DNA from 2 places in the Rhizobium sp. 62_C5_N11_2 genome. Region 2 is predicted to be linked to the other one. Evidence: riboswitches for the same ligand, from Rfam matches in the RefSeq annotation. Region 2 holds a riboswitch; the other holds the start of a gene.
What was found. Region 2 has a riboswitch for cobalamin ahead of AB8B31_RS13115 (ABC transporter substrate-binding protein). Riboswitches for the same ligand answer to the same signal wherever they lie in the genome.
Positions count from the first base shown of each region.

Region 1: it holds a riboswitch for cobalamin, as region 2 does, so the genes downstream of both, bluB (5,6-dimethylbenzimidazole synthase) here and AB8B31_RS13115 (ABC transporter substrate-binding protein) in region 2, are expected to answer to the same signal.

Region 1 is NZ_JBPWPW010000001.1:2,233,142-2,238,352, forward strand. It holds partial or broken gene AB8B31_RS11260 (molybdopterin-dependent oxidoreductase) at 21-698, opposite strand; gene bluB (5,6-dimethylbenzimidazole synthase) at 695-1,381, opposite strand; cobalamin riboswitch at 1,424-1,611, opposite strand; gene AB8B31_RS11270 (MFS transporter) at 1,786-3,189, shown strand; gene AB8B31_RS11275 (methyl-accepting chemotaxis protein) at 3,460-5,211, shown strand, end outside.
Region 2 is NZ_JBPWPW010000001.1:2,591,802-2,597,012, forward strand. It holds gene AB8B31_RS13100 (hypothetical protein) at 1-220, opposite strand, end outside; gene AB8B31_RS13105 (ABC transporter ATP-binding protein) at 319-1,083, opposite strand; gene AB8B31_RS13110 (FecCD family ABC transporter permease) at 1,080-2,111, opposite strand; gene AB8B31_RS13115 (ABC transporter substrate-binding protein) at 2,117-3,133, opposite strand; cobalamin riboswitch at 3,312-3,566, opposite strand; gene AB8B31_RS13120 (tetratricopeptide repeat protein) at 3,788-4,390, shown strand; gene blh (bifunctional sulfur transferase/dioxygenase Blh) at 4,455-5,211, opposite strand, start outside.

The DNA of each region.
Region 1 (5,211 bases), 360 kb from region 2:
GTGCGAGGCAGCAACGTTTCTCAAACGATGCGGATGCGGCGCGTCACCTGGCCATTGCTTTCCCAGTATGTGTGCTTTTTGGCGATCAAGGGATCGTCCATCGCCGGTTGAATTTGCCCTGCGGTACTGATCGCGCGCGAGGTCACCGTGTGTTCTCCAGGCGAGGGATTTGGCCAATCCAGTGACCAAATCTTCCAGGCGTATTCGGCCTCCTCGCTGTGATCGATGACTGCCGGCATCCAGGGCCCTTGATCAATTTTCAGTTCGACCCGGTCGATCGGTGCACCCCAGGCTGCGCCGACGACCCGGTGACCCGAGTCGTTGCGCGTGACCTTGGCGGGCGCGGATTTCAGCAAGGCCCGGCCGACCGAGGTCTCGGCCCGCACGGTCTCGCCGTTGTGCTCTTCCTCCCGGATGGTGACATAGTCGCGGCCCATCAGCAGGCTCATGAAGCGGGTGTCGCGAACCTCGATGCCCTTCAGCCACTTGACGTTGGCAATCCCGTACCAGCCCGGAGTTATCAGCCGCAGCGGGAAACCGTTGGGGGCAGGCAGGGTCGCCCCGTTCATTTCGTAGCAGAGCAGATTGTCGGGGTTCATCGCGTCGGCGAGCGACATGCTGCGAGCGAAGTTCTGTTGCATCTTGATGTCGCGAATCGTGACCTCGCCTTTGTCGGTGCCGAAGAAGACGACCTCTAGGTGTTCAGTCCCCATCCATCATGGAAGACGAGTTCATCGAGCGGCAGCCGCTGCCGCCAGCCTTTGACGGACAGTTCCGGCTCGTCATAGAGCCGGTCGACGAAACCGGCACAGAGCCAGGCGACCACCTCGACATGCTGGGGTATGCCGAGAATGCTCTTCAGCTCGCCTTCATGAAAGATGCTGACCCAGCCGATCCCGACCCCTTCCGCCCGCGCCGCAAGCCAGAGATTCTGGATGGCGCAAACTGTGGAATAGCTATCCATCCTGGGATTGTGCGTGCGCCCCAGCACGACGCTGCCGCTGCGGGTAGGATCGCAGGTCACGCATATGCCGAGCGGCGCCTCGACAATGCCTTCAAGCTTGAGCGAGCGGTAGACCTGCCGCCGTTCGCCTTCGAACATCAGCGCCGCCTCCTCGTTGGCCCTCGCAAAAGCATCCCGGACGCGCGCCCGCACGGTTGCGCTTTTCACCAGAATGAAATTCCACGGCTGCATGAAGCCGACGGAGGGTGCATGATGGGCTGCCGTCAGCAGCCGCTGCACAAGATCATCCGGCAAGGGATCGGGCAGGAACTGGCTGCGAACGTCGCGTCGCGTCATGATCGCATGATAGACGGCCTCGCGTTCGGCCAAGGAAAAACCGGACGCCGCTGAAAGGGCATCCTCATCAAAGGGTCGCATCGTCAAATCCCCAACAACGCAACCGCCCCGCCGTCCGCGCGGATCGGTCTATCTAGCCAGGCCGGTCTTCTGACTCGGCGTCATCCGTCTGCCGCAGCCTTCCCGGCGAGAAGCCAGTGGCGTGATGAAGCGGCAAGCGTCGGCCTTACAGCGTTGGGCACGTTCCGGCTTTGCACCGGATTCCCGATTCTCCCGCCTGGACGGCGGGCACCTGACAGCGCATCTATTTCAGGAAAGCGCGGCGGCGGCAAGCCGGCCCTCATACCGCCGACACGTTGCATGCGACATCGACTTCATGGACAGAGGCGCATCGCTGCCTTAGAAACAAACCGATCCTGACCGACGCCCATGGCGCCGCACTTTTTCTCTTTGCACTTTGGTTGCCCGTGCCCCGCCTCACGCCCATGATCCTTGCGGTCGCCCTGTTCATGGAACAGATGGATTCGACCGTGATCGCCACCAGCCTACCGGCGATCGCAGCCGATATCGGCACCTCGCCGATCGCGCTGAAGCTCGCCGTTACCAGCTATCTCGTGGCGCTGGCGATCTTCATCCCGATCAGCGGCTGGATGTCCGATCGTTTCGGCGCACGCAACATCTTCCGCATGGCGATCTTCGTTTTCATGATCGGCTCGATCGCCTGCGCCTTTTCCAATTCGATCACGGCCTTCGTCATCTCACGCCTGATCCAGGGCGCCGGCGGCTCGATGATGACGCCGGTCAGCCGCCTGCTGCTGGTCCGGGGAACGCCGCGTCACGAACTCGTCGATGCCATGGCCTGGCTCACCATTCCAGCGTTGATCGGTCCGATCATGGGTCCGCCGATCGGCGGCTTCCTCACAACCTACCTCACCTGGCACTGGATCTTCTGGATCAACGTCCCGATCGGCGTGCTCGGCATCATCCTCGTCACCCGTTTCCTGCCGGCGGTTGAGCCACGCAGTCCCCGGCCGATGGATTTCCCCGGCTTCTTCCTTTGCGGCCTAGGCTTCTCCGGCTTCGTCTTCGGCCTGTCGGTGATCAGCCTGCCGGCCGTGCCCGTTGTCTACGGTTATGTCACGGTTGCGATCGGCATCCTTGCCGGCCTCCTCTACCTCCTGCATGCGCGCCGCGTGCCCTATCCGCTTCTCGATCCGAAGATGTTCCGCTACCCGATGTTTCGGGCGGCGATCCTCGGCGCCTCGAATTTCCGCATGGGACTTGGCGCCCTGCCTTTCCTGATGCCGCTGATGCTCCAGCTCGGCTTCGGCCTGACGCCGCTGCAATCGGGCTCGGTCACCTTCGTCAGCGCGCTCGGCTCCATGGGCTCGAAATTCGCCGCCTCGCGCACCTTCAATGCCTTCGGCTTCCGCACGGTGATCTCCCTCACCACCTTGCTGGCGGCGATCTTCCTCGGCATCAACGGCCTGTTCACCGCCGAAACGCCACTGTTCCTGATCATGGCCTGCCTGCTGATCGGCGGCCTGTTCCGCTCCATGGCTTTCTCGGGCGTCAACGCCATGGCCTTCGGCGATGTCGATGGTGCCGACAGCAGCCAGGCAACCGCAATCAATGCCGTTGCCCAGCGTATCTCCATGGCGATGGGTGTGGCGATCGCCGGCGGCATCCTCGAAATTTCCAGCAGCTTTCACGACGGCAGGCTGCTGGTCTCGGATTTCCACATCGCCTTCTTCAGCGTCTCGGCGATTTCGGCGCTGGCCTGCATCACCTTCCTGCGCCTGCCCCACGATGCTGGCGCTGAACTGACGGCGCACGGCCGCAAGCGCCGGCACGTCGAGCCGGAAGAGGCCGTGGCTGAAAATAGCTGATCTCCCTGACGCCACGGAAACCCTGCTACACCCACCGGTTCGCAAGGCTCGGCGCCGGCGGGAGCAGGCGCGAATGGCACGCGTGTGCTCAGCATTCCTTTCTACTTTATGATTTATTCACACATCAAATACACACTGCGTTTGCGCGTTTTGGGTTGCTATCAGGACATGGGCATGAGCGCTCGTGATGCGACCGTCAGCGTCGATGCCCGTATTGATACGCCAGTCGGGAACATGTCCGACTGAGCCGCAATTCTAGGCCGCCGCGGAATGTTCCATTTTTTGAAAACGATGCCTCTGACAGCCAAGCTGGCGGCGATTATCGTTGCCGTAAACCTCTGCGGCATTTCCGCTTTCGCCACCTATACCTGGATGTACGAAACCCGGGCGTTGATCGATGGCGCCAAGGCGAACTGGTCCAAGGATGCGGAGCAGTTTGCATCTCTGGCCGCCGGCGGCGTGAAATGGGGGAAGGCGAACGCCGTTCGCGAGGCTTATTCGCTCTACCGCGACGACCCCTCGCTCGATCTTGTACAGTTTGCCGCATTCAACGCGGAACCGGCATCAGTCGATACGTGGACACGCGACGGCATCAACGGTTTGCCTGCACCCGCCGATCTGGCGAAGCGTCTCAGCGCGAAACCGGAAAAGACGACTGTCGATGATAGCGGAACATCCGCCGGCGTGGTCACGATCATCGCGCCGCTTCCGCTGGATAAGGCAGGCAAGGCCACCGGCTACATCGTCACGAACTGGTCTGTCGAAAAAATCGCTTCCGAAGTCAGGCAGAAAGTTCTCATTTCGTTGCTCACGCAGTCCGCGATCACCGCCATGGCCGTCGTTGCCTTCCTTCTCGCCATGCGCAGCCTGGTCGGCCGGCCCATCAGGGTGATCAGCGAACGAATTAGCGCGTTGCAGAATGGCGATCTGGTCTCTCCCGTCACCTACAGGGAAAATGGCGACGAGATCGGCTTTCTGGCGCGTGCATTGGAAGTTTTCCGTCACGAGGCGATTGCGAAGGTCGAGAGAGAGCAGGCCGCTGCCGAGCAGAGTGCTTCGCTCGACGCCGAACGGGCGCGCAACGCATTGTTGACCGAAGAGGCCAGCAACACGCAACGGCTGGTCATGAACGCTCTCGCAAATGCATTGGAAGGGCTCGCCGCCGGCGACTTCTCGATACACCTGGCCGATGTCGGTCCCGAATTCGATAAATTGCGGCAGGATTTCAACAACATGGTCGATGCGGTCGCGGCCGCTCTGACAGAGATCAAGACCGCTTCCGTGGCGGTTGAAACCGGCTCGAGCGAGCTGGCGACCTCCGCAGATCAACTCGCCAGGCGGACCGAGCAACAGGCAGCAGCATTGGAACAGACCGCCGCCGCATTGGATGAGGTGACCACGACGGTCAGAACATCGTCGCAACGGGCTGAAAATGCCGGGCAGTTGGTCGAGGAGACAAAGCGGAGCGCCCATGTCTCGGCGACGGTGGTGCGTGATGCGATCGGGGCGATGGACCGGATTCAAACCTCGTCGAGCCAGATCGGCCGCATTATCGGCGTCATCGACGAAATCGCCTTCCAGACGAACCTGCTGGCGCTGAACGCCGGCGTCGAGGCGGCGCGCGCCGGCGAAGCCGGCAAGGGTTTTGCGGTTGTCGCGCAGGAAGTGCGTGAGCTCGCCCAGCGGTCTGCAAATGCAGCCAAGGAAATCAAGAACCTGATCAATGTGTCGGGCGACGAAGTTGCTGCGGGCGTCGGGCTGGTGAACCAGACCGGCGATGCCCTCCTGAAGATTGAGGAGCAGATCAACCGCATCAGCGACAGCATCGCTTCCATCGTCCAATCCTATCGCGAACAGGCGACGGGCCTGCAGGAAATCAACAGCGCGATCAACCAGATGGATCAGACGACACAGCAGAACGCGGCAATGGTCGAGGAAACCAACGCAGCCTGCCACGAACTGCTGTCGCAAGGACGCCTGCTGCAGGACTCGGCCGGCAGGTTCATCGTCGGCGCGTCTGCG
Region 2 (5,211 bases):
GATATCCGACCATCTGGTTGGCGAGCCAGGCCAGCAGAACCGCCGTCACCGCCATCCGCCGGGGAAGAATGACAGCCGATACCGCCGCCAAGGCCACGAAGGGCGTTATGCAGGCGAAAAGCAGGCTGAGAGCGACGCTCGCACCTGAAATGACGACGACCCAGGCGACAGCGAAGCCGGGTGCGACAGGGCGCAGGGGAAGCTGATTTCGTTCGAGCATCTCGAAACTCCATTCGACCGCAGGAAATAATACGCCAGTCCGGGAAAAAGGCTAGCGAGGCCATACCTCCTCTTGAGATCGAAATTCCCCGCCATTCCTCAATCCATGACGTATTGGATATGATGCCGGCCGTGCACGGCCGATTTCTGGACATGGGCGCGAACGCCGAAGACCCGGCCGATCATATCCTCCGTCAGCACCTCCTCCGGCGCCCCCGAGGCGACGACCTCGCCTTTCTGAAGCACCGCCAGCCTGTCGCAGAACATCGCCGCCAGATTGAGATCGTGCAGTGCGACGATGCAGGTGATGCCGAGCTTCGAGATCAGCGAGAGAATGTCGAGCTGATGCTGGATATCGAGATGGTTGGTCGGCTCGTCGAGCAGCAGTTCGCTCGGCGCCTGCGCCAGCGATCTGGCAATATGGACGCGCTGGCGCTCACCGCCCGACAGCGTCTGCCAGAGCTGGCCCGCCCTCTCCCGCATGCCCGTCCGCGACAGGGCCTCGTCGACGGCTGCGTCGTCTCCGGCGCCCCAGGACGACAACAGCCCGCGATGCGGCGTACGGCCGAGCCGCACCACGTCGCGCACCGTCAATTGCGTATCCGTCGTCGTCTGCTGCTCGACGAAGGCGACGCGCCGCGCAAGCGCTGCGCGCGACAGCGAGGATATATCGTCATCACCCAGCCGGATGACGCCGCTGCGAACCTTGCGCAGCCGGCAAATCAATCTGAGAAGGCTCGATTTGCCGGAACCGTTCGGCCCAAGCAGGCCGAACACCTTGCCCCTTTCCACCGTTAGGCTGACGCCGTTGACGATGACGGTATCGCCGGCGGCAAAGCTTACCTCGTCGACGCTGATGCTCATGCATTCCCTCGCACGCGATAGAGGATGATGGCGAAGGCCGGCGCGCCGAAGAGTGCGGTGACGACGCCGATCGGCAGGATTTGCTGCGGTATGATGACGCGCGAAACAATATCGGCGCCGACCATGTAAATCGCACCGCCGAGCGCTGTTGCCGGCAGCAGCCGCCCATGCCCCGGCCCGACGAGGAAGCGGGCGGCGTGAGGGATGACGAGGCCAACGAAGCCGATCGAACCCACCATGCTGACGACGCTTGCCGTCATCGCCGCCGTCATGCCGAACAGCACGATTTGGACGCGGCGTACGGCAATGCCGAGCGAGGCGGCAGCATCCGTGCCGAAAGCGAAGGCGTCCAGCGCCCGCACATGGGCCATGCAGATGATGAAGCCGGCAAGCGCGATCGGCACCGACAGATAGACATCGGGCCAGCGCACGCCACTGAGCGAACCCAAAAGCCAGAACAGGATGCCGCGCGCCTGCTCGGCATTCGCCGATGTCGTCACGATGTAGGAGGTCAGCGCATTGAAGAGCTGCGAACCGGCGACGCCGCAAAGGATGATGCGCTCGCCGCTTCCTCCCGCACCCGTTGCCAGGAAGCCGACCAGCAGAAAGGCGATCACCGCACCGATGAAGGCGCCGCTCGAGAGGCCGAGAATACCGTAGCCGAAGCCGAGGATCATCACGCAGACGGCGCCCGTCGAGGCGCCGGCGGAGATGCCGAGCACATAGGGTTCGGCCAGCGGATTGCGCAGCAGCGCCTGCAGGATCGCACCGCAAAGCGAGAGCGATGCGCCGGCGCTGGCCGCGACGAGCGCGCGGCTCAGACGATAATCCCAGACGATGCCCTGGTGGATGCGGCTGATCTCGAAATTCGTTCCGAACAGCCGGTTCGAGACCGCCTCCGCCGTGGTCGCAACGGGAATTGCGATCTCGCCGATGGAAACGGCAAGGCTGATCATCAGCCCGAGCAGGAGAAGTGCGGCAATGGTGAGCGCGGCAAGCGCCCACCATCCCTGTTGCCTGACCGACATTGCCTTCACTGCGCCAGGCCGAAGGACTTGATGCCGTTCGCCAATGTCTCGATGCCATCGATCGTGCGGATCGTCGGGTTCATCGACTGCGCGTCCATCATCACGAAGTGCTTGTTTTTGACCGCGTCGAGCTCCTTGGTCACAGGGTCGTTCTCAAGAAAATCGACCTTGACCTTAGGATCGTCAGCCGCATAACGGCGGCGGTCCATGGTCGCGAGCACGATGACGGCAGGGTTCGCCTGGGCGATGGTTTCCCAACCCACCAGCGGCCATTCCTCTTCCGTGGTGACGACGTTCTTCGCACCGATCGTCTTCAGGATATAGGCGGGCGCGCTGTTCTTGCCGGCGATGAAGGCGTCGCCGCTGACCTCTTTGCTGGAGAACCAGAAGACGACGGGCAGGTTCTTGCCCGATGCGCCCGATATCGACGCGACAGCATCCGCCTCGCGCTTCTTCAGCGCCGAAATCAGCGCATCGCCGCGGTCCTTCACGTCGAAAATCTCCGAGAGCTCGGCGATTTCCCGGTAGATCAGGTCCATCGTGAACAATTCCCCACGCACGCCGTCGCCGCCATCTGTGTTGACCTTGGCGACGCAATCGGCCGGCGCGAGATAGGTATTGATCCCGAGATCCTTGAACTGTTCCCGCTTGCCGACGGAGCCCTGCGCGCCGACATGCCATTCGAACTCGGCCGCCACCAGGTCGGGCTCCTGCCCGACGACGGATTCGAAGCTCGGATCGTTGTCGGCAAGCCGCTTTATCTTGCTGTTGGCCTCGGCATATTGCGGCAGGACTGGACCGACCCAGACGGCCGTCCCGGCGATCTTGTCGGCAAGGCCGAGCGAGAAAAGAATTTCGGTCATACCCTGGCCGATCGAAACGATCCTGGCGGGCGCCTTCTGAAAAGTCACCTGCTGGCCGCAATTACTGACGGTCAGGGGGTAGTGCGTCGCGGCAAGGCTTGGTGCCGCAAGGCCGGCGAGCCCGAAGGCAAATGTCATGGCGGCGAGAATCTGGCGCATGGAAAACCTCGATGAAGGAAAAAATCACGGCCGTTCCGCGCATGTGCGCGGACCGAAAGCACGCTTAAGCGTGCCCTAGCCGCAGGAGGCCCAATCGAGACGGATGCATGCCGGAATTCGGCGAAGGTTCAGCAGGTCAATCATATCTGTTCCTTGTCCGGGCATCCCCGCCCGGTTGATTGGATCGTGATTGACGGCAGGTCTCCTGGCTTGCGGATATCCGTCGTTACATCCGCCTTCCCGCGATATCCGCAGTGGCAGGGCCATAGGCCCTTCAGAGATGGCCAGTCGCTGGCCACTCCTGAGATGATCGACAATCCGCTTACAGTTGCGGGGGCAGCCACGGTCTCGGTCCCTACTGGGTCGTCCTCACCGTGTTCCCTATTAATCCCCTTGGAGTCATCTTCAGGGAACCGTCGAACCCAGTTACGTCGCAGACCTGCCTAACGTCAATGATTATTGCGGAGGATCGTGCCGGCCCACCGCGGCAAATTGCGAGACCTCGAAGCAAAACTCGCGAGCACCCTCGCGCAAAAGCTATCGTCTGCGGCGCTGGCGTCGGGTCATCAGTCGGCGTGCGTCACGACGGATTGCGGAAGGCGGGCCCCCGACATAGCTTTGGCGCCACCGATTTCAACGAGGTCTGATGTAGCAATGAGCAATCCGGATAGCACCGATCTCGCCGCAGCCAGGATAGACGCAATTCGCCAAGCAGCCGAGCAAGGCGATGCACAAGCACAATTTGAATTAGGCCATATGACCGCACGAGGTGAAGGTGTCACCGGGGATAAAGCCGAAGGCGCGAGATGGCTTCGGAAAGCGGGCGAACAAGGTCATGTCGATGCGCAATTCCTCCTGGCTGGCCTGTATCTCATGGGGGACGGCGTTGCACAGAGCGCGCCGGAAGGCGTCGAGTGGCTTGATAGAGGCGCCAGTCAAGGCCATGCCGACGCACAGTATTTATTGGGCTTGATGAGAGAGGACGGCGACGGTTGCGATATCGATCCAACAGACGCCGTGAGATGGTACGGCCAGGCCGCAAACCAGGATCATGCCGGTGCGCAATACAGGCTAGCCCAAATGAAAGAGCACGGCGTGGGCTGCGAGATCAATCTGACAGAGGCTTTCAAATGGTACCGTCGTGCAGCGCTTCAGGATTACCCTGATGCAAGAGAAGATCTGCTCGATTTATGTCGTGCACATCCAGACCTGCCGCTTCCAGTATCAGAATTGCTCGATGGCAAAGGTCGTTCCTGATACTCAGCCCTTTGTCCGGCGGCGCAATCGTCCAGACGCCGTCGCCGTCCTATTCACTCCGCCCCTACAACGCATCCAGCGGTATCTTCAAATACCGCCGGCCGTTCTCCTCCGGCTCGGGCAACCGCCCGCCGCGGATATTGACCTGCAGCGCATGCAACATCAGCTTCGGCTTCGGCAGCGTGCGGTCGCGCGCCTGGCGCAGCGCAACGAAGCCGGCCTGGTCGATGCCTGCGATATGAGGATTGGCGCTTTTCTGGGCGGTCACCGTGCTTTCCCAGCGGGGGTGGCGGCCGCCGGGCTGGTAGTCGTGGCCGGAAAAGAGCCGGGTCTCCTCGGGCAGCAATAGGATGGCCTGGATCGAGTGCCAGAGGGCACTGGCGCTGCCGCCCGGAAAATCGGTTCGCGCCGTGCCGGAATCCGGCGTGAACACTGTGTCGTGCACGAAGGCGGCGTCGCCGACTACATAGGTCACTGAGGCGAGTGTGTGCCCGGGCGAAAACATCACGCGGGCTTTAAGCGCACCGATCTCGAAGGCGTCGCCATCGGCAAACAGCCGGTCCCATTGCGAGCCGTCGGCTTTAAGCGCCGGCCAGTTGTAGATCTCCTTCCAGAGCATCTGCACGTCGGTGACATGGGCGCCGATCGCCGTCGGCGCGCCGGTCTTCTCATGCAGATAATCCGCGGCGGAGAAATGATCGGCATGCGGATGCGTGTCGAGGATCCACTCGACCGTCAGCCCCTCACTTTTGATATGAGCGAGGATGGCGTCGGCGTTGGCCGTTCCCGTCGCCCCCGACATCTCGTCGAAATCGAGGACC